Regions from separate parts of the Alkalispirillum mobile genome, predicted to be linked through region 3. Evidence: predicted binding sites of a transcription regulator. Region 3 holds the regulator's gene; each other region holds the start of a gene.

Region 1 (7,672 bases), on a different contig from region 3:
CTGGTGGAGCAGATACCGGAGTCGGGCACCTGGCTGCGCAAGCAGCAGGACCACTTCGACCGGCTGGGCATCGAGATCGTTGAAGGGGCAGTGAACAGGCTGGACACGGCAGGCCACGAGGCCCATCTCTCGGATGGCCGGACATTGACGTACGACCGCCTGCTGCTGGCTACCGGCTCCAGCCCCGTGATTCCGCCCCTACCCGGCATGGACAGGGAGGGCGTCCACACCTGCTGGACCCTGGCCGATGCCCGCGCCATCCTCCAGCGGGCCCGACGCGACGCCCGCGTGGTCCTGATCGGTGCCGGTTTCATCGGCTCGATCATTCTTGAGGCGTTGGTCACGCGGGGCACCCGGCTGACCGTAGTGGAACAGGGCGACCGCATGGTCCCGCGGATGATGGACGCGGACGCGGGCGATTTGATCCGCCGCTGGTGCGAATCCCGTGGCGTAGCCGTACGCACCAGCGAGACGGTAACCGGAGTGGCGGAAGGGCCGCCCGGCGGACACCCATTGGCGGTCGAGCTGGGGAACGGCGATGCGCTCCCGGCTGACCTGGTCATCGTCTCCGCCGGTGTCCGCAGCAATACCGATTACCTGGGCGGTTCCGGCATTGAAGTAGATCAGGGCATCCGGGTGGATAACCGGCTGCAGACAACCCTGCCGGACGTCTTCGCTGCGGGTGACGTGGCCCAGGGGCCCGACTTCTCCACCGGGGGCTGGTCGGTACACGCCGTCCAACCGACCTCCGTGGACCACGGCCAGGTTGCTGCCAGCAACATGGCAGGCCGGACCCGCCACTACCATGGCAGTCTCCTGATGAACGTACTGGATACCCTGGGCCTGATCTCCACCTCTTTCGGGCAGTGGCAGGGCGTGGAAGGCGGTGACAGCACCGCCCTGCTCGACCGGGAGCGTTTCCGCTACCTCCGCCTGCAATTTCAGGACGACACCATTGTCGGGGCGAACAGCCTGGGGCTCACAGAACATGTGGGGGTGCTACGCGGACTCATTGAGGGGCAGGTGCGCCTTGGCAAATGGAAGGAACGCCTGGAAGCCGACCCCACACGCCTGATGGAGGCTTATCTGGGCTGTACCCAGGCCATCGGTCGCCCTAGCCCAAAGGAGGCGCCCGCCTGATGGATGCGCTGCCAATGAAGATCCAGGTCAAACTGTATGCCAGCCTCTCCGACCGTATGCCGGACGGAGTCCCCCCCCACGAGGGCGCGCTGCTGGATTTACCGGGCGACACCAGCCCCCACGCGTTGATTGACCAGCTGGACGTGCCCCGGGAGTTGGCGCACCTCATATTGCTCAACGGCGTTTACGTGAACCCGGAGGACCGCGACAAACCGGTGCTGAGGGATGGTGACGTGGTCGCCGTCTGGCCCCCTATCGCCGGTGGCTGACCCGGCCGCACCCGGCCCCAGCGTGGTGCGCAAACAGATGGGACTGCGCCCGCCAGCCTTGCTGGCCGGCGTGAAGGCGCTGCCCGCGCCAACGCCCTGGCAACCGGCAGGCGCCGGGGCCCTCGAGGCGGGAGACGACTCCACGGGAAAAGTCCACGTACGGGTGGAGGCCCTGCCCGACCGGCACCTGGGCAGACTGCACTTGCCGGCCAGCCATGTAACGATCACCTTCACCGGGGTCAGCCAGCCGCAACGTGATGCCTTCCTGAAGGCATTTGAACACCGGTTCCAACGCGGCGGGGGGTAATTCAGGCGCACATGGAACGCCGCACGCACTCAAACAGGGGATAAACCCGGGGGGGGGGGGGAATGAATATGGCGGAGAGGGAGGGATTCGAACCCTCGGTACCTGTTAAGGTACACACGCTTTCCAGGCGTGCTCCTTCGACCGCTCGGACACCTCTCCGCTGACTTGCTGCTGCCGCCAACCGGCGACAGGGCGCAAAGAGTAAACCACTTGCCGGTGCGTTGCAATGCCCCGCGGTACCGTCGCCGACCGGGAGCGGTCAGCGCATCCCCTGCACACTGACCGTGACCTTGCGCTCGTGTCCCTGGTACCGGTGCTCCCAGAGGTAGATGCCTTGCCAGGTGCCAAGGGCCAAGCGCCCGTTGGCGATGGGGATGGTCAGATCGTTATGCGTGAGTACCGAGCGCACATGGGCCGCCATATCGTCCGCCCCCTCCACCCGGTGCTCGAACATCGGATCACCATCCTGCACCAGACGGCCGAAGTACCGCTCCAGGTCGCGGCGCACCGATGGATCGGCGTTTTCGCACAACATCAGCGAGGCACTGGTGTGGTGCAGGAAGACGTGGGCCAACCCGCTCAACACGCCGGCCCGCTGAACATCCTCGGCCACCGTTTCCGTGACTTCCAGGGTGCCCCGACCGCAGGTGAAAAAGCTGTGTCGTGTCTGTTGAAAGTGCATCACTGATCCTAAGTGATCTATCCGGCGGACAGAATGCCCTTAAGGACACCGTGGGAACAAGCCCCCGGAAACGGTCAGGAAACGGCCAAGCGGTGAAAGAGTTCGACGCCACCCACCGCAGCCGCCGTGGTGCCCACCGTCCAGACCACCAGGCTGAGCGTCATCCAGACCATGGTCGCCCGGGATTCGGACCGTAGCAACAGCGCCGCCACGGTGGCCAGGTGAATGCCTGTCACCAACGGGCCCAACAGGGCCAGGCCCGGCAGGCCCCACCGGTCCCAGACCCGCTGCACCCTGGGTTTCATGGCCCGGCGCGAGGCACCGGACTTACCCCGCCAACGCAGCCACCACTGCCAACCCGCCACGATGAGCAGCACGGGCAATGCATTTCCCAGCAACGCCACCAGGCCTACCCAGAAGGGTGAGAGGCCCATCGCCACCCCAATGGGAATCACGATCAGTAACTCGAGCCACGGCGTTGCGGCCATCACGAAGATGACCACGTACTGCCAGAGGGCCTCCAACAGCGACATTACCGGTACCTGCCCGCTATCTGTGGAGGCTCCCCGGTGAGCACCCAGGAGGCCAGGGCTGCATAGAGCTGTCCCAGGTACTCGGCTGCATCATGTTCCGTCCGCTGCGCGGGCTCCAGGGGGGCGTCCCCCCGGGGCAGGCGATCCCGGGCGGCATCCAGCAACCCGCCGATCTCATCGGCCCGGGTCCGGTAGAAGACCTCGGCATGCTCCCGTGGGCCATCCAGCACTTCTTCGACTGCGCGCGCCATCCGGCGAAGCGCTTCAGTGTTGTCTGACATCAATAAACCCTGCTCGCTGCTGTGGTAAAAAGGGGCCGTTGGGTGGATGCCCGCAATGCTCAACTTCGGCAAGCCATCGCCGATAACAGCTGTAACGGGTAGGCAGTTACCCGGATAAAGCCAGGCCCAATACAACTTCAATAATACCAATCCTGTGCTCCCCGGGGCATACGGGAAAGATGCCGCCAATGACAGACAATCTGAGCCTCCGGCAACGCCTGATCAAGCTGAACATCAAGCAGAAGCTCGTCCTCCTGGTGCTGACTACCAGCATCATTCCCCTATCGCTGATGGGCGGCTTCACGTTCCATCTGATGAAGGGGCAGCTACAGACCCAGCTGGAGGGGACGCTCGTTGATATGAGCAGCGAGGCCAGTGCCCGAACCGATGACTACCTGCTCCAGGTGGGCGACAAGGCGCGGGTGGTAGCGGAGGACCGCCGGATTGCGATTGGCGGCGGTGCCGTGGCGGAGGATCTACTGGAGCAGTACCGCGATCTCTTCCCCGAATTCGACTGGATAGGGGTCATCGATGCGCAGGGTGAGGCCCGGGCCACGGCCGGCGAGATCATCGGGACACCGGCTCCCGAGGAGCAGCAAGGGCGCTGGGCCGACGCCCTCGACAGTGGCCCCACCGTGGTCGGCCCGGGAGCCGAAGACGGCGTGCCACGCGCCCTGACCCTGCTCCACCCAATTGACCAGGGCAGCCAACGGGAAGCGCTGTGGATCGCTGCACAAATGGACATGGCACTGCTGGATGAGCGCATTGGCGGCGTGCGTATCGGCGAATCCGGGCGCGCCACGCTATTCGACGCCGCCGGCCGGCTCCTCGCCCATGAGGACAGTGACCGGACCGGTTACGACATGAGCCACTACGCCATCATGGGCCCACCGCTGGAACAGGGCGAAGGCCACCCGGGGGCGGTATTCACCAGCGGCGACGGCGAGGAGAAATGGGGCCTCACCGTGATGCTCGAGGGTTTCAACGACCGCTTCGGTGCAAATTGGGGGCTGATCCTCGACCAGACCACCGACGAGATCTATGCGCCGGTCACACTGCTCTGGTGGATGCTGTGGGTTCTCTGGGTGATCGCCTTCCTGGTCACGCTTGCCTTCGGACTCTACTACGCCGGCCTGATCGCCAACCCGCTACGCCACCTGTCCGCGGGGCTGAATAACATCGCTTCTGGCGACGCCGACCTCACGCGGCGACTTGAGGTGGAAAGCCGAGATGAGATCGGGCAAACGGCGGCAGCTTTCAACGCCGTCATGGACCGGCTGCATGAACTGGTCAGCAAGACCGCCCGGTCCGCTCACCAACTCGCATCCGCCACCACCGACATGATGGCCGCCAGCGCACGCACGGGCGACGCCATGGCCACCCAACGCAGCGAGGTGGAACAGGTGGCCACCGCCATGAACGAGATGACAGCCACCGTCCAGGAGGTGGCGCGGAACACCCAACAGGCAGCGGATAGCGCCCACCGGGCGAGCAATCAGGCGGGAGAGGGCCGGCAAATGATGGCCCGCGCCATTGACAGCAACCGCACTCTGGCCGAGGAAGTGCGCGATGCCAGCGGCGTGATGGCGCAATTAAAGGAAGACAGCGACAACATCGGCACCATCCTGCAGGTCATCACCGAGATCGCGGAGCAGACCAACCTGTTGGCCCTCAATGCGGCAATCGAAGCCGCCCGCGCCGGCGAGCAGGGGCGTGGATTTGCCGTGGTCGCCGGTGAGGTCCGCAACCTCGCCCACCGGACCAACGAGTCCACCACGCAGATTCAGGACATTATTGAGCAGTTGCAGACGCGCGCCGAGCGGGCCGAAGCGGTAATGCAGCGCGGCCAACGCCAGGCCGAAGACAGTGTGCACCAGGCGGCGACCACGGGCGAAACCCTCGAACAGGTGGCCGCTCAGATCACCGGCATCAATGACATGAACGCCCAGATTGCCAGCGCGGCGGAGGAGCAGAGCGCCGTGGCCGAGGACGTGAACCGCAGTATCCACACCATCAACGACATCTCCAGCCGCAACGCGCGCGGCTCGGAGGAAATCCGCGCGGCAGCGGAAAACCTCAACAAGCTGGCCGAGGAACTGGAACAGATGGTGCGGGTCTTTAAGGTCTGACCCGCCCTGGTGGGAGCCGGTCAGTCGTCTGAGGCCACCGGCTTCCAGATACGGACCTGCTCGCCCTCCCAGTTGGCCTGCTCGCGCAACGTCCGGTAACTCTCCTCGATACCGGAAGGACCAGCCTGGCGCTGCACCGAGAGCACGGTGTTCACCGGGTGGGCGCAAAGGCTGGCCGCGTACTCCACCTCTTCGCGGGCGTAGGGCAGAGCCTCTGACATCCCGGGCGCGCCGTAGGCCTCGACCAGGTGGTGCGCCACCCGCTCTATCACCGTCTTGTAGGCGGCATCCTCGATCTCCGCCACCACCACCAACGTGGACCATCCGAAGCTCTCGGTACCGAGGAAGCCATTCAGAAAGGCCTGACGATGGCCCCCGGTCCAGATGGCAGGATCCTGCTCGGCAAAACGGAAGACGAAGGCGCCGGGTACCGCCCACTCCCCCACGCGCGCCGCCACGGGGTATACGTGGTCGTCCGTATCATCTAACCGAAAGGTTCGTATCAACTTGCGGGTCATGGGTGCTCCGGGTAGTTTGCTCGACCGGCATAAAAACGCCGGAACCGCCATGCAGGCCGGCTCCGGCGCCCCGTATCCGGCCCTCCCTGGCCGTGCGGCACGGCCCGTCAGGCCGTGGGCTTCTGCCCGGGCACGGATTCGGACTGGGCGGCTGCTTGCCCCCCTTCCTCGGCCGGCTCGGGCTTCACGCCCTGCTGGATCAGCTCCTCGTACCAGAGGTCATGGTGCTGCTTGGCCCAGGCGGTGTCCACCCGGCCCTTGGCCATACCCTCGAACGCCCCCTCGGTACCCAGGGTACCGATGTAGATATGCCCGAAGGCAAAGGCGATCCAGAACATGGCGACCACGGCGTGAAGGATATGGGACCAGGCCATGATCTCCCGGGTCTGCCCCCAGTTGGGGAAATCCAGGATAAACCCGGTGACCACGACGATGGAGCCCATGATCACTACACCCATCCAGTACCAGACCTTCTCACCACCATTGAGCTTGCCAGCCGAGGGGTGCCCCTTGGTGAGCAGGCCGCCGCCCGAGGCGAACCACTTGAGGTCGGTTTTGGTCGGGATGTTGTGGCGGACCCACATCAGGATCATCACCAACAGCGCGACGCCAAAGGCCGGGCCCAGGAAGTTGTGCACATACATCGCTGCCTGGGCATAGCCGGCGAACCCGCCATGACCGAGCAGAGGAATGAGCACATGTCGCCCGAAGAGCAACGACAACCCGGTGATCGCCAGGATGATGAAGCTGATGGCCACGAACCAGTGCACGGAACGCTCGAAAGCGCTCCACCGCGGCACGGTCATGCCCGACCGTCCCCCATCCAGCTTGATCCGGCCCTTGATCAGGAAGAACAGCCCGATGGCCCCCAGAGAGAGTGCCATCACCCAGCTCCCGACCTCTTTTACCGGACCATTACGCAGCTGTCGCCAGTTCTCGCCGATGTTGGAGATCAACTGGTTGGTCACGTAAGGCCCGCTGGCCGTGGTAAACCCCTCCCCGTCGGCCCGAGCGTAGCGCCAGGTGTCCGAGCGGGGATTGGTAGCCCGTTCCTCCGAGAAACGCTCGCCTGCGGGTTGCGCCTCCGCGCCGGGCGTGACCAGGTAGGCCCCCAGTGGCAGCGCCATGGAGAGCACCAGCACCAGGCAGAAGCTCCAGAACATGGACTTCTTGCGCCGGGCCAGCCGCTCCTGGGCTGTGCGTGTATCTGTGGACATAATCAACCCTCCACGCCTCAGCGGTCGGTATGAGCCCGAGTGGCCCGCTCGCGCAAGGCCTCAGCTCGTTCCTCCGAGCCCTCTTTCAGCTCGTCATCACCGCCCTTGTAGACACCCGGCTCGTAGTAGGTGACCTCGCCCGAGCAGGCGGTCAACAGACCGCCGCTCAGGAGCAGTGCCGCTACCAGCGACAGGGGGCGCTTGAAACCCGATCTTCGGGTCTGCCTTTCACCACTATGCATCATCAGTATCACGCCTCCTGTCCGTAGGCCGCCTGCCAGCCCCAGGTCTGGGGCCGCCCGCCGCGCTTGATCAGACGCTTGCGGTAAATGTCGGAAAGAATGTTGCCGTCACCGGCGATGAGCGCCTTGGTGGAGCACATCTCGGCACAGAGCGGCAACTTGCCTTCCTCCAGACGGTTGGTGCCGTACTTGACCTGCTCCGCCTCGGAGTGCGCGGGTTCCGGGCCACCGGCACAATAGGTGCACTTGTCCATTTTGCCGCGCACACCGAAAGCGGTCTGCTGCGGGTACTGCGGGGCGCCAAAGGGGCACGCGTAGAAGCAGTAGCCACAGCCGATGCAGAGGTCCTTGTCG
Region 2 (7,672 bases), on a different contig from region 3:
CGCCGCCGCGGGTCATGATGAAGTCCGGCAGGGTGTGGTGGGTGTTCACGTCCACCGGCTTCGGGTAGGCGGCGGTGTGGCAGAAGGACTGCATCACCAGGTCGGCCTGGAAGCCCAGGCAGGCCAGGTCCTTCAGCTCGTCCCGGGTCATCGGGCCGGTGGTGTCCTGGGAGCCCACGGTGGTCATCTTGGGCTCGCAGTAGGTGCCGGGGCGCACGCCCTCGACACCGCAGGCCTTGCCCACCATCTTCTGGGCCAGGCTGAAGCCCTTGCCGGAGTCGGTCGGGGCCTGCGGACGGCGGAAGACGTCGGAGGCCTCGAGGCCCAGGCTCTCGCGGGCCTTGTCGGTGAGGCCGCGGCCGACGATCAGCGGGATACGGCCACCGGCACGCACCTCGTCGAGCAGCACCGGGGAGCGCAGCTCGAAGGTGCTCAGCACCTCGTCGGTGCCGTGCTTGCAGACCTTGCCCTCGTAGGGGTAGATGTCGATGACATCGCCGGTCTCGAACTTCTCTACGTCCATCTCGATAGGCAGCGCACCGGAGTCTTCCATGGTGTTGAAGAAGATGGGCGCGATCTTGCCGCCGATGCAGACGCCGCCGGCGCGCTTGTTCGGGACGTAGGGGATGTCGTCGCCGATGTACCAGAGCACGGAGTTGGTGGCGGACTTGCGGGAGGAGCCGGTACCCACCACGTCGCCGACCAGGGCGACCGGGTGACCCTTCTCCTTCAGCTCGTTGATCTGCTCCTCGGCGTTGGTGACGCCCTCGCGGGGCATCTTGTACATGGCCTTGGCGTGCAGGGGGATGTCCGGGCGGCTCCATGCGTCGGGGGCCGGGGACAGATCATCGGTGTTGGTCTCGCCGGGCACCTTGTAGACGGTGACGGTCATCTTCTCGGGCACGTCCGGCTTGGCCAGGAACCACTCGGCGTCGGCCCAGCTCTGTACCACGGCCTTGGCGTGCTCGTTACCCGCCTTGGCCTTCTCTTCCACGTCGTGGAAGGCGTCGAACATCAGCAGGGTGTGCTTCAGCTTCTCAGCCGCCACCGGGGCCAGCTCGGCGTCGTCCAGCAGGTCCACCAGGGTGGCGATGTTATAGCCGCCCTGCATGGTGCCCAGCAGCTCCACCGCGTGCTTGCGGTCGATCAGCGGGCATTCGGTCTCGCCCTTCGCCACGTCGGACAGGAACGCGGCCTTCACGTAGGCGGCCTCGTCCACGCCCGGGGGCACACGGTAGGTAATGAGATCAAGTAGGGTCTGCTCCTCGCCGGCCGGCGGGTTTTTCAGCAGCTCGACCAGTTGGGCGGTCATCTCCGCATCCAGGGGCTTGGGCGGCACGCCCTCGGCGGCACGCTCCTCTACATGCTTACGGTAGGCTTCAAGCACTTGTGTTCACCCTCGCTGTTGATGTTCCGACAGGTCGCCGGGCGACGACCCCTACGGGAACTTGTCGGGTTGTTTCATCTTTTTAAGGCGGCGCTATTCTATGGGAAGGGATAAGAAAAGTTAAGCGCGTTGCGCGATCCGAAACTTTCAATCCCATTAGATTGACTGAAAAAACAGGGCACTCATGCCATACTGATCAAGTCAGATATAACCATCCCAACACAAAGGAAGGGAGGTACGATGAGCGACTCATTCAATGCCCGCGGCACATTGAAAGCTGGTGGTAAAACTTACGAGATCTACCACTTCGATGGTCTGAGGGAGCGCTACGACATAGATCGCCTCCCTTACTCGCTGAAGGTTCTGATGGAGAACCTGCTGCGCAAGGAAGATGGCGTCAATGTCACCCGCGAACATATCGAGGCGCTGGCCAACTGGGACCCGAAAAGCAAGCCGAAGGATCAGATCGGCTTCACCCCGGCCCGGGTCGTCCTGCAGGACTTCACCGGCGTGCCGGCAGTGGTGGACCTGGCAGCCATGCGCGATGCCATGAAGTCCATGGGGCATGACCCCAACCTCATCAATCCGCTTTCCCCGGTCGACCTGGTCATCGACCACTCGGTCATGGTCGATCACTTCGGCAGTTCGGATGCACTCAAGCTCAACACCGAGATCGAGTTTGAGCGTAACGGGGAGCGCTACGAGTTCCTGCGCTGGGGGCAGAAGGCCTTCTCCAACTTCCGCGTGGTGCCGCCGGGCACCGGTATCGTGCACCAGGTCAACCTGGAGTACCTGGGCCAGGTGGTATTCACCCGAGAGGAGGACGACGGGGTCCTGCGCGCCTACCCCGACACGCTGGTGGGCACCGACTCCCACACCACCATGATCAACGGCCTGGGTGTGCTGGGCTGGGGTGTCGGTGGTATCGAGGCCGAGGCCGCTATGCTTGGCCAGCCCATCTCCATGCTGATCCCCGAGGTGGTGGGCGTGCGCCTGAACGGCAAGCTGGCCGAGGGGGCAACCGCTACTGACCTCGTGCTCACCGTCACGGAGATGCTGCGCAAACACGGGGTCGTGGGCAAGTTCGTCGAGTTCTTTGGCGACGGTCTGGATCACCTGCCCCTGGCCGACCGGGCCACCATCGGCAACATGGCGCCGGAGTACGGGGCCACCTGCGGCATCTTCCCGATCGATCGCGAGACCCTGAATTACCTGGAGCTCTCCGGCCGGGATGCCGAACAGATCGAACTGGTAGAGGCTTACGCCAAGCGCGTCGGGCTCTGGCGCGAGACCGGAGCGCGGGAGGCGGAGTACTCCGCGGTACTGGAGCTCGATCTGGGGTCTGTCGTACCCAGCCTGGCCGGTCCGAAGCGCCCGCAAGACCGAGTCGCACTGGATAACGCCAAACCCGCTTTCTTGGCGACTCTGGATGAGTACCTCCAGCAGCATCACTCTTCCCCGGCGGATAATGATGAGGAACGCTTCGAGGGTGAAGGCGGCCACGCCGCACCGGGTGTAGACGATGCCCATGAGAAAGGCGCCGTCGAATATGAGATGAACGGCGAAAAGCACATGCTCAAACATGGGGCCGTGGTCATCGCCGCCATCACCTCCTGCACTAACACCTCCAACCCAGCGGTGCTGCTGGCGGCTGGCTTGGTGGCAAAAAAGGCGGCGGAGAAAGGCCTGAAGCCCAAACCCTGGGTCAAGACCAGCCTGGCACCGGGGTCCCAGGTGGTGCCCGCCTATCTGGAGCGAGCCGGTCTGCTGAAGCCGCTGGAGTCACTCGGCTTCCACGTGGTCGGCTTTGGTTGCACCACCTGCATCGGTAACGCCGGCCCCCTGCCCGAGCCGATTCAGAACGCGGTTCGTGAAGGCGACCTTTGCGTCTCCTCGGTGCTTTCCGGCAACCGGAACTTCGAGGGTCGTATCCACGGTGACGTGCGGACCAACTACCTGGCCTCGCCGCCCCTGGTGGTCGCCTATGCGCTCGCCGGCAGCATGGCGAAGGACCTCTACAAGGAACCGCTGGGCGAAGACCAAGATGGCAATCCGGTCTACCTGAAGGATATCTGGCCAACCCAAAATGAGGTTGCGGAACTCGCCCAGCAGCACATCACCTCCGAGATGTACCGCGAGAAGTATGCGGACGTCTTCCAGGGCGACGAGACCTGGCAGGCGATCAAGGTCAGCGGTGGCGAGATCTACGACTGGGGTCCGTCCACCTACGTCAAGAACCCGCCCTACTTTGAGGGCATGGGGGCCGATGCACCGGGCGCGCCGGAGATCCAGGGGGCCCGTTGCCTGGTCTACGTGGGTGACTCCATCACCACCGACCACATCAGCCCTGCCGGTGCCATCCATCCGGAAAGTCCGGCCGGCCATTACCTGCGTGAGCAAGGTGTGGAGCCCAAGGACTTCAACTCCTACGGCTCGCGCCGGGGTAACCACGAGATCATGATGCGCGGCACCTTTGCCAACGTGCGGCTGCGCAACAAGATGGCCCCCGGCACCGAGGGCGGTTGGACCACCTTTGTGCCCGGTGGTGAGCAGATGTTCATTTACGACGCTGCGATGAAGTACAAGGAGGAAGGCACCCCGCTGGTGGTTCTGGCCGGCAAGGAATACGGCACCGGCTCCTCTCGCGACTGGGCGGCCAAAGGGACAAACCTGCTGGGTATCCGGGCGGTTATCGCCGAAAGCTTCGAGCGTATCCACCGTTCCAACCTGGTGGGCTTCGGGGTCCTGCCGCTGCAGTTCAAGGAGGGCGACAGTGCGGAGGCGCTTGGCCTGACCGGTCAGGAGGCGTTCACTGTGAGTTCCCTGGACGGCGACCCGGAAACGGTCGAGGTCAAGGCCGAGGGGCCAAACGGCACCACCACCTTCGAGGCGCTGGTCCGCATCGATACGCCGAAGGAGTGGGAGTACTTCCGCAACGGTGGCATCCTGCACTACGTGTTGCGGCAGTTGGCCGACAAGGCGGCCTGAGAGGCGTTACCGCGGTGGGTGGCCTCCTGGGCCCGCCGCTTTGCTGAGACCGGGGCCCGCACTGGGCCCCGTTTTTTTTCGCGGCTAAACCTGTCGCGACCCCTGCCGATACAGCGGGTATGAAGACGCTACCGCTGTTTAACCGGTCGCAATCGCGCCTGCGCGTGCTGCTGGGCTTGGTTCTGCTCCTCGCTGCCGTCGCCCAGGCCGGCGCCGGCTATGTGGCGACACCCCACCAATCCCGCTGGAGCGCTGTCTCCGCGGCCCACGGTTGCCACCTGGCCCACGAGATCCCCCGCTTTGCCACCGTCCTGGTCAGCCAGGTCGCCGATGAGCGATTGGTGTTCAGCCTCTACCTGCACCGCCCGCTGACCGAGTCGCGGCGGGGTGAACTGCGGGTAGAACACCCGCACTGGAAGGAGGGTGACGATGAGCACCTGTCCGATGTGGTGCTGGAGTCCGGGCGCAGGGCCATCAGCCTCGGTCATTACGATACCCAGCACCTGCTGACCCGGCTGGAGCAAGGGCGGCAACCGACGTTGGAGTTGGTGGGCTGGTACGCCGCGGAGCCGGTAAACGTAGCGATCTCCCCGGTGGCATTTCGCGCCGCCTACCGCGATTTCCTGGCCTGCAAGGAACACCGTGCCGCCAACGGCAGCACGCCGACCGGCGAGGCGGGCGCCGCCGCGGGGCATGAAGAAGCCGGCGCGCTGCCCGCCTGGCTGCAACAGGGCCAGGAGACTGCCAGCCTGGATACGCCGGACGAGGACGGCGTGCCGTTGCCGGAGGCACCGCAAAGCACCGTCTATTTCGCCTTTGATGACGACGGCCTGACCCGAACAGCCAAGGACCGGCTGGCCGCCTTTGCCCGGCAAGCGGACGACCCCCACCTACAGGTGATCGTGTCCACCGGGCATACAGACAGTACCGGGGACGCTGAATATAATGAGCGGTTGGGCACCCGCCGTGCCGAGGCCGTAAAAGCCGAATTGCAGCGACTTGGCGTGAGCGAAGACCGCGTCCAGGTCCGGAGCGAGGGCCAACGGGCCCCGTTGATGGACGAGGATGACGTTTACGGTGAGGCGGCGAACCGGCGGGTGGAGGTTCACACCGAGTACTAAGGCCGGACCAGCCACCACCAGGGGGCCTTGATGGCACGCGTTCACATTGACCTGCCCGCACATCTGCCATTCAGCACGGAACTGGCCGTGCGGATCACCGATATCAACTACGGCGGCCACCTGGGCAACGACAGCCTGGTCTCGTTGTTACACGAGGCCCGGGCCCGCATGTTGCGCCACCACGGCTTCAGCGAGATGGAACTCGGCGGTGCCGGCATTATTATTGCCGATGCCGCTATCAGCTACCGCGCTGAGGCCTTTTTCGCAGACCGCCTGCGCGTGGAGATCGGCGGACAGGACTTCTCCCGGGTGGGGGGCGACCTGGTGTACCGGGTCAGTAACGTGGAGGATGGCCGCGAAGTGGCGCGCGCCAAGACCGGGATTGTCTTCTTCGACTACGGCCGGCGGAAGGTGCGCGCCGCCCCGCCCGAGTTCCGACAGTTGTTTGAGCCCTGAACCGGCCTGCGCTATTGGGGCTTGCGCTCCGCGGACTTCGCCGCCTGCCAACCCGCTTCGAGCCGGTCCAGGCCCAGGCTGGACAGGTCATCGTGTTCGGCGCCCAGGGCCTCCTCCAAGTGGCGGAAACGGCCTTCGAACTTGTCCCCGGCCTTCTGTACCGCGGTCTCCGGGTCCACGCCCAGGTGGCGCGCCAGGTTCACCACCGCGAACATCAGGTCGCCCAGTTCATCTTCCAGCCGTGCCGGCTCGGCCGCCTCAACCATTTCGCCCGCGAGTTCCTCCACCTCCTCGCGCACCTTTTCCAGCGGCCCCGCCGGGTCGTCCCAATCGAACCCCACCCGGGCGGCGCGGGACTGTAGCTTGCGCGCCCGGACCAGGCCGGGCAGACCGGAGGTGATGCCATCAAGCACGCTCTCATGCTCGGCCTCCCCCTTTGCCGCCCGCTCCTCCGCCTTGATGGCCTCCCAGGAGCGGCGCACCGACTCGGCGTCGTCGGCATCCCCCTCACCGAACACGTGGGGATGGCGCCGGATCAGTTTGTCACTGATGCTCCGTGCCACGTCATCGAAGGTGAAGAAGCCCTCCTCCTCGGCCATCCGTGCATGGAAGACCACCTGCAGCAGCAGGTCACCCAACTCATCCTGGAGGTCCGCCATGTCGCCGCGTCGGATCGCCTCGGCGACCTCGTACGCCTCTTCCAGCGTGTAGGGGGCGATGGTTGCGAACGTCTGCGCCAGGTCCCAGGGGCAGCCCCCATCCGGGTCGCGTAAGGCCGCCATGATACCCAGCAATCGATGCACCTGTTCCACTGTTCAATTCCTCTGCCTGTCGTTGCGACTGAGTGGGGTGGCCGGCCGGTGCGGCCCGAGCCGTTTCCGTAGTGCAGCATTGACACCCGGCAGCGGTCCGCCTAGCTTCCCTGTTAACTGATAAGTAAAAACTGAGTCACGTGTCAGGCTGCCGCCAGGAGGAAACACCATGAATCAGCGAGAAGGCCCTGTCACGGCCAGAGGGCAAAAGACCCGTCAGGCCCTGCTGGATGCCGCCTGCGAGGAGTTCGGCTCCAAGGGATTCTACAACGCATCCATCAGCAGCATCACCCGCCGCGCCGGTGTGGCCCAGGGCACGTTCTACCTCTACTACCGCTCGAAAGAAGAGATCCTTCGTGCCCTGGTGGATCACATGAACCGCAGCATGCGGCGGGCCCAGAGTGAGGCGGTGCAGAACGCCAACCACCGGGTGGATGCGGAGGTGGCCGGGCTGAGGCACTTTATGCGTTTCGCCCTGGAGCACCGCTCGTTGTACCGGGTGGTCATGGAGTCCCAGTTTGTCGATCCGGAGATCCACCGCTCTTACTACCAGACACTGGCGGACCGCTATGCCGAACACCTGTCCAAGGCCCAGCAGCGCGGCGAGATTCGGGCCGGCGACCCGTGTGCCCAGGCCTGGGCATTGATAGGTGTGGCGTATTTCATGGGCATGCGCTTCCCGGTCTGGGAAGAGCGGGAACCGCCGGAGGACTTCATGGCCACGATGGAGGACTTCATCGCCACCGCCCTGTCGCCAGCGCCCCGGCCCGATGCGGGTGAAAGGACCACGAAAGGCGATCGCCAAATGCGAGGCAGCCATTAACCATCGGGGCTCTCCGATGCCTCAAGCCAAGGCTGGTAGAGCGCGCGGAGCAGCGGGCCCGGATCGGGTGCACGCGTATCGCCCG
Region 3 (7,672 bases):
CAGCGGGATTACGCCCAGACTCTGGGCTACACGGTGGTGGACACCAGCACGGTGATCGCCACCCACCTGTCGCAGCTGGTGCAACAGAACGCCCACCGCCTGCTGGGGCACGAGGAGGTGCAGAAGCTGCTGGATATCCTCGGCCAGAGCCAGCCCAAGCTGGTGGAGGAGGTGGTGCCCAACACCCTGCCGTTGTCGGTGGTGGTGAAGGTGTTGCAGAACCTGCTGGAGGAGCGCATCCCGGTCCGCGACATGCGCAGCATCGTGGAGACGCTGGCCGAGTACGGCGCCCGCAGCAAGGACCCGGCCCAGCTTACCCAGGCGGTGCGTGAGGCCCTGGGCCGGCAGATCGTGCAGAACATCGCCGGCATGACCCGCGAGTTGCCGGTGATGACCCTCGATCCGCAACTGGAACAGATGTTGCTTAATGCAGTACAGGGCGGCGGGGAATCGTCGGGCGGCTTCGAGCCGGGCCTGGCGGAGCGCCTCCAGCAGTCGCTGGCGGACACCACCCGCAAGCAGGAGATGTCCGGCCAGCCGGCAGTCCTGCTCACCTCGCCGCAACTGAGGAATTGGCTGCAGCGGCTTATCCGCCACAGCGTGCCCAGCCTGCACGTGCTCTCGTACAACGAGATCCCGGATGACCGCCAGGTTCGCATCGTAGCCACCGTGGGCCAGCAACAGCAGGTCGGCAGTGGCCAGTAAAGGACAAGAGGGCAGGCGATGAAGATCCAGCGCATTTTCGCCGAGGACATGCGGCAGGCCATTCGCAAGGTACGCGAGGAGCACGGCCCGGATGCGGTCATCCTCTCCACCAAGCAGGTGGAGGGGGGCGTGGAGGTCATTTCGGCCATCGATTACGACAAGCAGGCGGTGGAACAGGCCGCCGACGGTGGTGAGCCGGGGCGCGGCCTGGGGCGGCCCGGCGGGTTGCCGCTGGGGGCGATCGGCGAGAACCGTGCGCGGCGGGAGGAGCAGCAGGAGGCCCCCTCGACGGGAACGGGCGGTGGGTTCCCCGATCCCGCCCGCCTGAACAGTGACAAAAACCCGGCGCCTGACGGGGGTACGTCGCCCCGCCGGAAGCTCGACATCACCGTGGGTGACGATGACGAGGACGAGTTGTTCGCCGACCTGCAGCAGGCTCACGCCGAGTCCGCGCGCGAGGCCCGGCAGCGGGAGGGCGCCGCGTCCGGAGAACGGCGGCCGGCAGCAAGGCGTACGCGCGGGGCGAGCCCCACGCCGCGGGTGGAGTGGGCGCAGGACCCGGCCATGAATCAGATGCGCGAGGAGATCCGCCAGCTCCGCGGGTTGTTCGAGAGCCAGCTGAGCCTGATGGAGTGGAGCCAGATGGGCCAGCGGCACCCGGCCCGGGCCGGGTTGCTCAAGCGGCTGGCTGACATGGGGATGGGCAGCGACGTGGCGCGCCGGTTGGCGGATCACGTGCAGGCGGAGGCCGACCCGGAGGAGGCCTGGGCCCACGCCTTGCAGATCATCGAGCGCAATGTCGCCATCGCCGAGGATGACATCCTGGAGCAGGGGGGCGTGATGGCCCTGGTCGGTCCCACAGGCGTGGGCAAGACCACCACCGTGGCCAAGCTGGCCGCCCGCTTCGCCCTGAAACAGGGTCGGGACCAGGTGGCGTTGGTGTCCACCGATACCTTCCGTATCGGCGCGCAGGACCAGTTACGGAATTTCGCCGGTATCCTGCAGGTGCCGGTCTACAACGCGGCCAGCGGCGAGGAACTCGCCGAGGTGCTGGACAGCCTGCAGGACAAGCGCCTGGTGCTGGTGGACACCGCCGGCATGAGCCAGCGGGACGTGCGGCTTGCCGAACAGTTCACGGCCCTGCGGGAGAGCAGTCGCCGGCTGCGCACCTGCCTGGTACTGTCGGCAGCCACCCAGTTGAGCACGCTCACCGAATCCATGCGTGCCTTTGCCGCCGCCGAGCCGCAGGGCTGCATCTTCACCAAGCTGGACGAGGCGACCAGTCTGGGCGGTATGCTGACCGTGGCGCTGCGCAGCCGCCTGCCCGTGACCTGGCTGGGGACCGGGCAGCGGGTACCGGAAGACCTTGAGATCGCCAGGGGTGATAAACTGGTCGAGCGCGCCGGCGCCCTGGTGGACGAGTACCAGCAGGAGGTGGACGAGGAGGCCCTGGCGTTGAGCCTGGGTGGCGCGCGACATGCTGGTGAATAACACGGGTTTCGATCAGGCAGCAGGACTGAGACGCATGGCTAATCCCAGACCGGTAAAGGTCATCGCCATAACCAGCGGCAAGGGTGGCGTCGGCAAGACCAACGTGTCCGTCAACCTGGCGGCCGCGCTCAGTGCCCGGAATCAGCGGGTCATGCTGATGGACGCCGACCTGGGGTTGGCGAACGTGGACGTGATGCTGGGGCTGTCGCCGCGGAAGAACCTCTCCCACGTGATCGACGGTACCGCCACGCTGGACGAGGTGCTGCTGCGTGCCCCCGGCGATTTCACCATCGTGCCCGCCTCGTCGGGTACCCAGCGCATGGCCGAGCTCACCCCGGCAGAGCACGCTGGGTTGATCCGCAGCTTCAGCGAGCTCAGCCACGACCTGGACTACCTGCTGGTGGACACCGCGGCGGGCATCTCCGATGGCGTTATGAGCTTCGCCAAGGCCTCCCGCGAGGTGATGGTGGTGGTCTGCGACGAGCCCTCATCCATCACCGACGCCTACGCGCTTATCAAGGTGCTGAACCGCGATCACGGGGTGGAGCGCTTCCACATGGTGGCCAACCGGGTGCGCTCGCCGGAGGAGGGGCGGATGCTCTTCCGCAAGCTCTCCGCGGCCACCGACCGCTTCCTCGACCTGGCCATCGATTACGTGGGCATGGTGCCGGAGGATGACTGCCTGCGGCGCGCCGTCCAGAAGCAGCAGCCGGTGGTTACCAGCTTCCCCGGTAGCCCGGCAGCGCGGGCCTTCAAGGACATGGCCATGCGCGTGCAGAAGTGGCCCATGCCGGCACAGATGGTCGGCAACCTGGAGTTCTTCGTTGAGCGCCTGGTGCAATACAGTGCCGGGGAGGTGTCCTGATGAACGGACATGCCATGTACGCCGAAGTGGCGGCGCAGAGCCAGAATGACCTGCTGGTGAGGCACGCCTCGCTGGTCAAGCGCATCGCCCACCACCTGGCCGGCCGATTGCCGCCCAGCGTGCAGTTGGACGACCTGATCCAGGCGGGCATGGTGGGGCTGTTGGAAGCGGCCCAGCAGTACGATGCCGGCCAGGGGGCGAGCTTCCAGACCTACGCCGGGATCCGCATTCGCGGGGCCATGCTGGACGAGATCCGGCGGTTGGACTGGACCCCGCGCTCGGTGCACCGCAAGGGCCGCTCGGTGGCCGAAGCGATCCGGACCATTGAGCACCGCACCGGGCGGGATGCCCGCGATCACGAGGTGGCCCACGAACTGGGCATCACCCTCGACGAGTACCACCAGATCCTGCAGGATGTTTCCACATCCCGCGTCTTCAGTATCGATCAGGAGGATCCGGCGACCGGCGAACCGCACCAGCTACCGGGCGACCACCCGGAGCCCTTTGCCGAGATCACCGACGAGGGCTTTCAGCAGGCACTGGCCGAGGCCATCCGCCAGTTGCCGGAGCGGGAACAGCTCATCATGGCCCTGTACTACGACGAAGAGCTCAACCTGCGCGAGATCGGCCAGGTGCTCAATATCACCGAGTCGCGCGTCAGCCAGATTCACGGCCGTATCGTCGTCAAGCTGCGCGACTTGCTCAAGGACTGGCTGAGCCGCGGCTAACGCCGCCTCTGTGTGCTAACGGGCCGGATGTAATAGGGGGACTGTCACAGCCATGAACAAGAACATGAAGATCCTCATCGTGGATGATTTCTCCACGATGAGACGCATCATCAAGAACCTGCTGCGGGATCTGGGTTTCAACAACACCGTCGAGGCCGACGACGGCAAGACGGCCCTGCCTATCCTCAAGCGCGGCGGCATCGACTTCCTGGTCACCGACTGGAACATGCCGGGCATGACCGGGCTGGAATTGCTCAAGGAAGTGCGAGCCGATCCCGATCTCAAGGACCTGCCGGTGCTCATGGTCACCGCCGAGGCCAAACGTGATCAGATCGTGGCCGCCGCCCAGGCCGGCGTGAACGGATACATCGTCAAGCCGTTCACCGCCGTCACGCTCAAGGAGAAGATCGAGAAGATCTTCGAGCGGATCGACGCCGAGGGGGCGTGAACGCATGAGCGCAGAATCCATGAGCGATGGCCAGGCCAATCACCCGCAGGAGGATAGCCTGGCGCGTTACCGCGAGGCGGCGGAACGCCTGATGCAGGCGGTTGACCGGGGGGACCAGGGCGAGGCCGACGCGGTGGTGGACGAGCTGACCCACCTGCGCGAGACCGAGCTCTTCCAGCAGCTGGGCCAGTTGACCCGCGACCTGCACGAGGCGATCAAGTCCTTCAAGCTGGACACGCGGCTGTCAGACATCGCCGCCACCGAGATCCCCGACGCCCGGGAGCGCCTGAACTACGTCATCACCATGACCGAGCAGGCGGCCCACCGCACCCTGGGCATCATCGAAGAGTCCATGCCGCTCACCGACGAGCTCCGCGACCAGTCCGCGGAGCTGGCCGAGCGCTGGCGCGCCTTCCGTCGCCGGGAGCTCTCCGCCGAAGAGTTCCGCGAACTCTCGCGGGACATCGACGGCTTCCTGGGGCGCGCCCGGCTGTCCGCGTCCGATCTGCACAATAAGCTCTCCGAGGCCCTGATGGCCCAGGACTACCAGGACATCACCGGGCAGGTCATCCGTCGGGTGATCGGGCTGGTCGAGGAGGTCGAGGAGAACCTGGTGCAGATGGTGGCCCTGTCCGGCAAGGCCCGGGGTGAAGAATCCCGGAAAACGGCCGATAAGGGCAAAGAGAACAAGGAAACCGATATGCGGGGCGAAGGGCCACAAATGCCCAGCAAGGGTGAGGATGTGGTCAAGGGCCAGGACGACGTGGACGATCTGCTGTCCAGCCTGGGCTTCTGATTGGACACGCGCCCGGCTCCTGCCGGCTGAGCAGGGCACCGCATGAATCACAGGGGGCAGGCATGGGGATCGACATCGAAGACGACATCGTTCAGGACTTTCTGGTGGAGTCCCGGGAAATCCTGGAGAACCTCGGCGAGCAGTTGGTGGACCTGGAGCAGAGTCCCGACGACCGCGATCTGCTCAACGCCGTCTTCCGCGGTTTCCACACCATCAAGGGCGGTGCGGGCTTCCTGAGCCTGGACCCGTTGGTGGAGGTCTGTCACCGCACCGAGGACGTCTTCAATCTGCTGCGCAATGGCGATCGCACCGTCACCCCGGAGTTGATGGACACGGTGCTGCAGGCGCTTGACGTGGTGGTCAACCAGTTCAACAGCATCGAGAACGGCGAGGACCCCGAGCCCGCCGACCCGGCACTGCTGCGCGACCTGGAGGCCCTGAACATCACCGACGAGCAACGGCTGGCCGGGGAGGGCGCTCCGCAGGGCGACACGGCCGCCGCCGACCCGCCGGTACAAGGGAAGAGGCAGGCCGAGGGTGCCCCTGGTCAGGGGGAAGAGGGCGACATCAGCGACCAGGAATTCGAGCAGTTGCTCGACGCCCTGGAGGACGAGCAATCCGCGCCCGCTGCAGATCCCGCCGGTACCGACCAGGGCGCCAGCAGCAGCGACGAGATCACCGACGACGAATTCGAAGCCCTGCTGGACGAGCTGCACGGCAAGGGCAAGCACGCCGGCGTGCCCGAAAAGGAGCCGGCTTCCGCCTCCACCGGCGACCAGGGTGGGACCCAGGCTGCCCCGGATCAGCCTCAGGGCAACGGCGACGAGGAGATATCCGAGGACGAGTTCGAGGCCCTGCTAGACGACCTGCACGGCAAGGGCGGCGCCCCCGGGAAGGGAGCGGCGGACGACAAGGCGGACCGCGGTTCTGCATCGGCCTCCGAGGCCCCGCCTGCCGCCCCCCGGGAGCCGACGCCCAAGGCCCGGGCGGAGCAACCCGCGCAGCCCGCCAAGCCGGCCGCGGGTGGCGGTTCCGGTGGCCAGAAAGGGGGCGGTGGTACGGGGGGGCAGTCCTCGGGCGGTGGGGGTGCCGGCAAGGCACCCGCACCCAAACCGGAAGCCACCGTGCGCGTGGATACCGCCAAGCTGGACGACATCATGAACCTGGTCGGGGAGCTGGTCCTGGTCCGGAATCGGCTGGCCACGTTGCGCGGCGTGCTGGGCGATGAGCGCATGGGGCAGGCGGTCTCAGACCTGGAACTGGTTACCTCCGACTTGCAGACCGCGGTCATGAAGACCCGGATGCAGCCGATCAAGAAGGTCTTCGGGCGCTTCCCCCGCCTGATCCGTGATCTCGCGCGGAACATGGACAAGGACATCAAGCTGGAGACCCGCGGCGAGGACACCGACCTGGACAAGAACATGGTCGAGGCCCTGGCCGATCCCATGGTCCACCTGGTGCGCAACGCCGTGGACCACGGCATCGAACCCCCGGACGAGCGTGAGGCAGCGGGCAAGCCCCGCGCCGGCACAGTCCTGCTGGCCGCCGAACAGGAGGGGGATCACATCCTGCTCACCATCGCCGACGACGGCCGGGGTATGGATGCCGAGAAGCTGCGTAACATCGCGGTGGAAAAGGGCGTGATGGACCGAGAGTCCGCCAACCGGCTGGACGAGAAAGAGTGCTACAACCTGATCTTCGCCGCTGGCTTCTCCACCAAGGAGGAGATCTCCGACGTCTCTGGGCGCGGGGTGGGCATGGACGTGGTCAAGAACAGCATCTCGCGTCTGAACGGCACGGTGGATATCGACTCCGAGATGGGTGTCGGCACCACCATGAAGGTTCAGCTGCCGCTGACGCTCGCCATCCTGCCCACGCTGATGGTCAAGGTCGGGGGGCGCAAGTTCGCCTTGCCCATGTCCGTGGTCCGCGAGATCTTCGAGCTCAACCACAAGCGGACGAACGTGGTGAACGGGCGGCTGGTGGTCATGGTGCGCAACAAGGCCATGCCGCTGTTCTTCCTCGAGCGCTGGCTGCAGCAGATGGGCGAGGGTACCGTGCGGAGCATGCACGAGGCCGGCAGCGACGACGAGCGCCAGGTGGTGACCGTGATCCTCGGCAACCAGGCCGTGGGCTTCGTGGTGGACGAGGTCATCGGGCTCGAGGAGGTGGTCATCAAACCCCTGGGTGCCATGCTCCAGGGGCTGCCCGGCCTGGCCGGGTCCACCATCACCGGCGACGGCAAGATCGCCCTCATCGTCGACATCCCCAGTCTGGTCAAGGCTTACGGTACCCGGCTCTGACCGGGTGCCGTCGGCCAATGCCCCCCGGTCCGGCCCCGCTGAGCCCGCCTGATACGGTAGACTGCGACTACCGAGACATGAACGTCCCTGCATCGGGAACTGGGAGGTAATGGGTGAAAGTACGTGCGCTGGTGGTGGATGACTCCGGCTTCTTCCGCCGCCGTATCAAGGCCATGTTGCAGGAGCATCCCCGCATCGAGGTGGTGGGGGAAGCGGCCAATGGACGGGAGGCGGTGGCGCAGGTGCAGAAGCTCCGCCCGGACGTGGTCACCATGGACATCGAGATGCCGGAGATGGACGGCATCACTGCCGTGCGCGAGATCATGCGCCAGCAGC

What was found. Region 3 encodes FliA, which starts transcription of late flagellar genes. Its sites were predicted from a motif close to GCTAAAGTTNNNNNNNNNNCNGCCGATA; they were not measured.
Region 1: DFR31_RS13825 (methyl-accepting chemotaxis protein) is a predicted target of FliA. The motif match lies at 3,270-3,297, and genes of this name have one in related genera.
Region 2: DFR31_RS01515 (MotY family protein) is a predicted target of FliA. The motif match lies at 4,459-4,486, and genes of this name have one in related genera.

What each region holds. Positions count from the first base shown of each region.
Region 1 is NZ_RCDA01000001.1:147,835-155,506, reverse strand. It holds gene DFR31_RS00765 (NAD(P)/FAD-dependent oxidoreductase) at 1-1,140, shown strand, start outside; gene DFR31_RS00760 (MoaD/ThiS family protein) at 1,140-1,409, shown strand; gene DFR31_RS00755 (hypothetical protein) at 1,447-1,716, shown strand; tRNA gene DFR31_RS00750 (tRNA-Ser) at 1,786-1,875, opposite strand; gene DFR31_RS00745 (secondary thiamine-phosphate synthase enzyme YjbQ) at 1,976-2,398, opposite strand; gene DFR31_RS00740 (small multi-drug export protein) at 2,473-2,931, opposite strand; gene DFR31_RS00735 (hypothetical protein) at 2,931-3,212, opposite strand; gene DFR31_RS13825 (methyl-accepting chemotaxis protein) at 3,401-5,341, shown strand; gene DFR31_RS00725 (DUF6505 family protein) at 5,362-5,859, opposite strand; gene DFR31_RS00720 (formate dehydrogenase subunit gamma) at 5,967-7,076, opposite strand; gene DFR31_RS00715 (hypothetical protein) at 7,094-7,321, opposite strand; gene fdh3B (formate dehydrogenase FDH3 subunit beta) at 7,327-7,672, opposite strand, start outside.
Region 2 is NZ_RCDA01000001.1:300,022-307,693, forward strand. It holds gene acnB (bifunctional aconitate hydratase 2/2-methylisocitrate dehydratase) at 1-1,387, opposite strand, end outside; gene acnA (aconitate hydratase AcnA) at 1,628-4,375, shown strand; gene DFR31_RS01515 (MotY family protein) at 4,495-5,496, shown strand; gene DFR31_RS01520 (acyl-CoA thioesterase) at 5,527-5,952, shown strand; gene mazG (nucleoside triphosphate pyrophosphohydrolase) at 5,964-6,764, opposite strand; gene DFR31_RS01530 (TetR/AcrR family transcriptional regulator) at 6,934-7,587, shown strand; gene DFR31_RS01535 (tetratricopeptide repeat protein) at 7,584-7,672, opposite strand, start outside.
Region 3 is NZ_RCDA01000002.1:203,009-210,680, forward strand. It holds gene flhA (flagellar biosynthesis protein FlhA) at 1-705, shown strand, start outside; gene flhF (flagellar biosynthesis GTPase FlhF) at 724-2,196, shown strand; gene DFR31_RS09180 (MinD/ParA family protein) at 2,231-3,061, shown strand; gene DFR31_RS09185 (RNA polymerase sigma factor FliA) at 3,061-3,789, shown strand; gene DFR31_RS09190 (chemotaxis response regulator CheY) at 3,854-4,237, shown strand; gene DFR31_RS09195 (protein phosphatase CheZ) at 4,242-5,033, shown strand; gene DFR31_RS09200 (chemotaxis protein CheA) at 5,096-7,336, shown strand; gene DFR31_RS09205 (protein-glutamate methylesterase/protein-glutamine glutaminase) at 7,450-7,672, shown strand, end outside.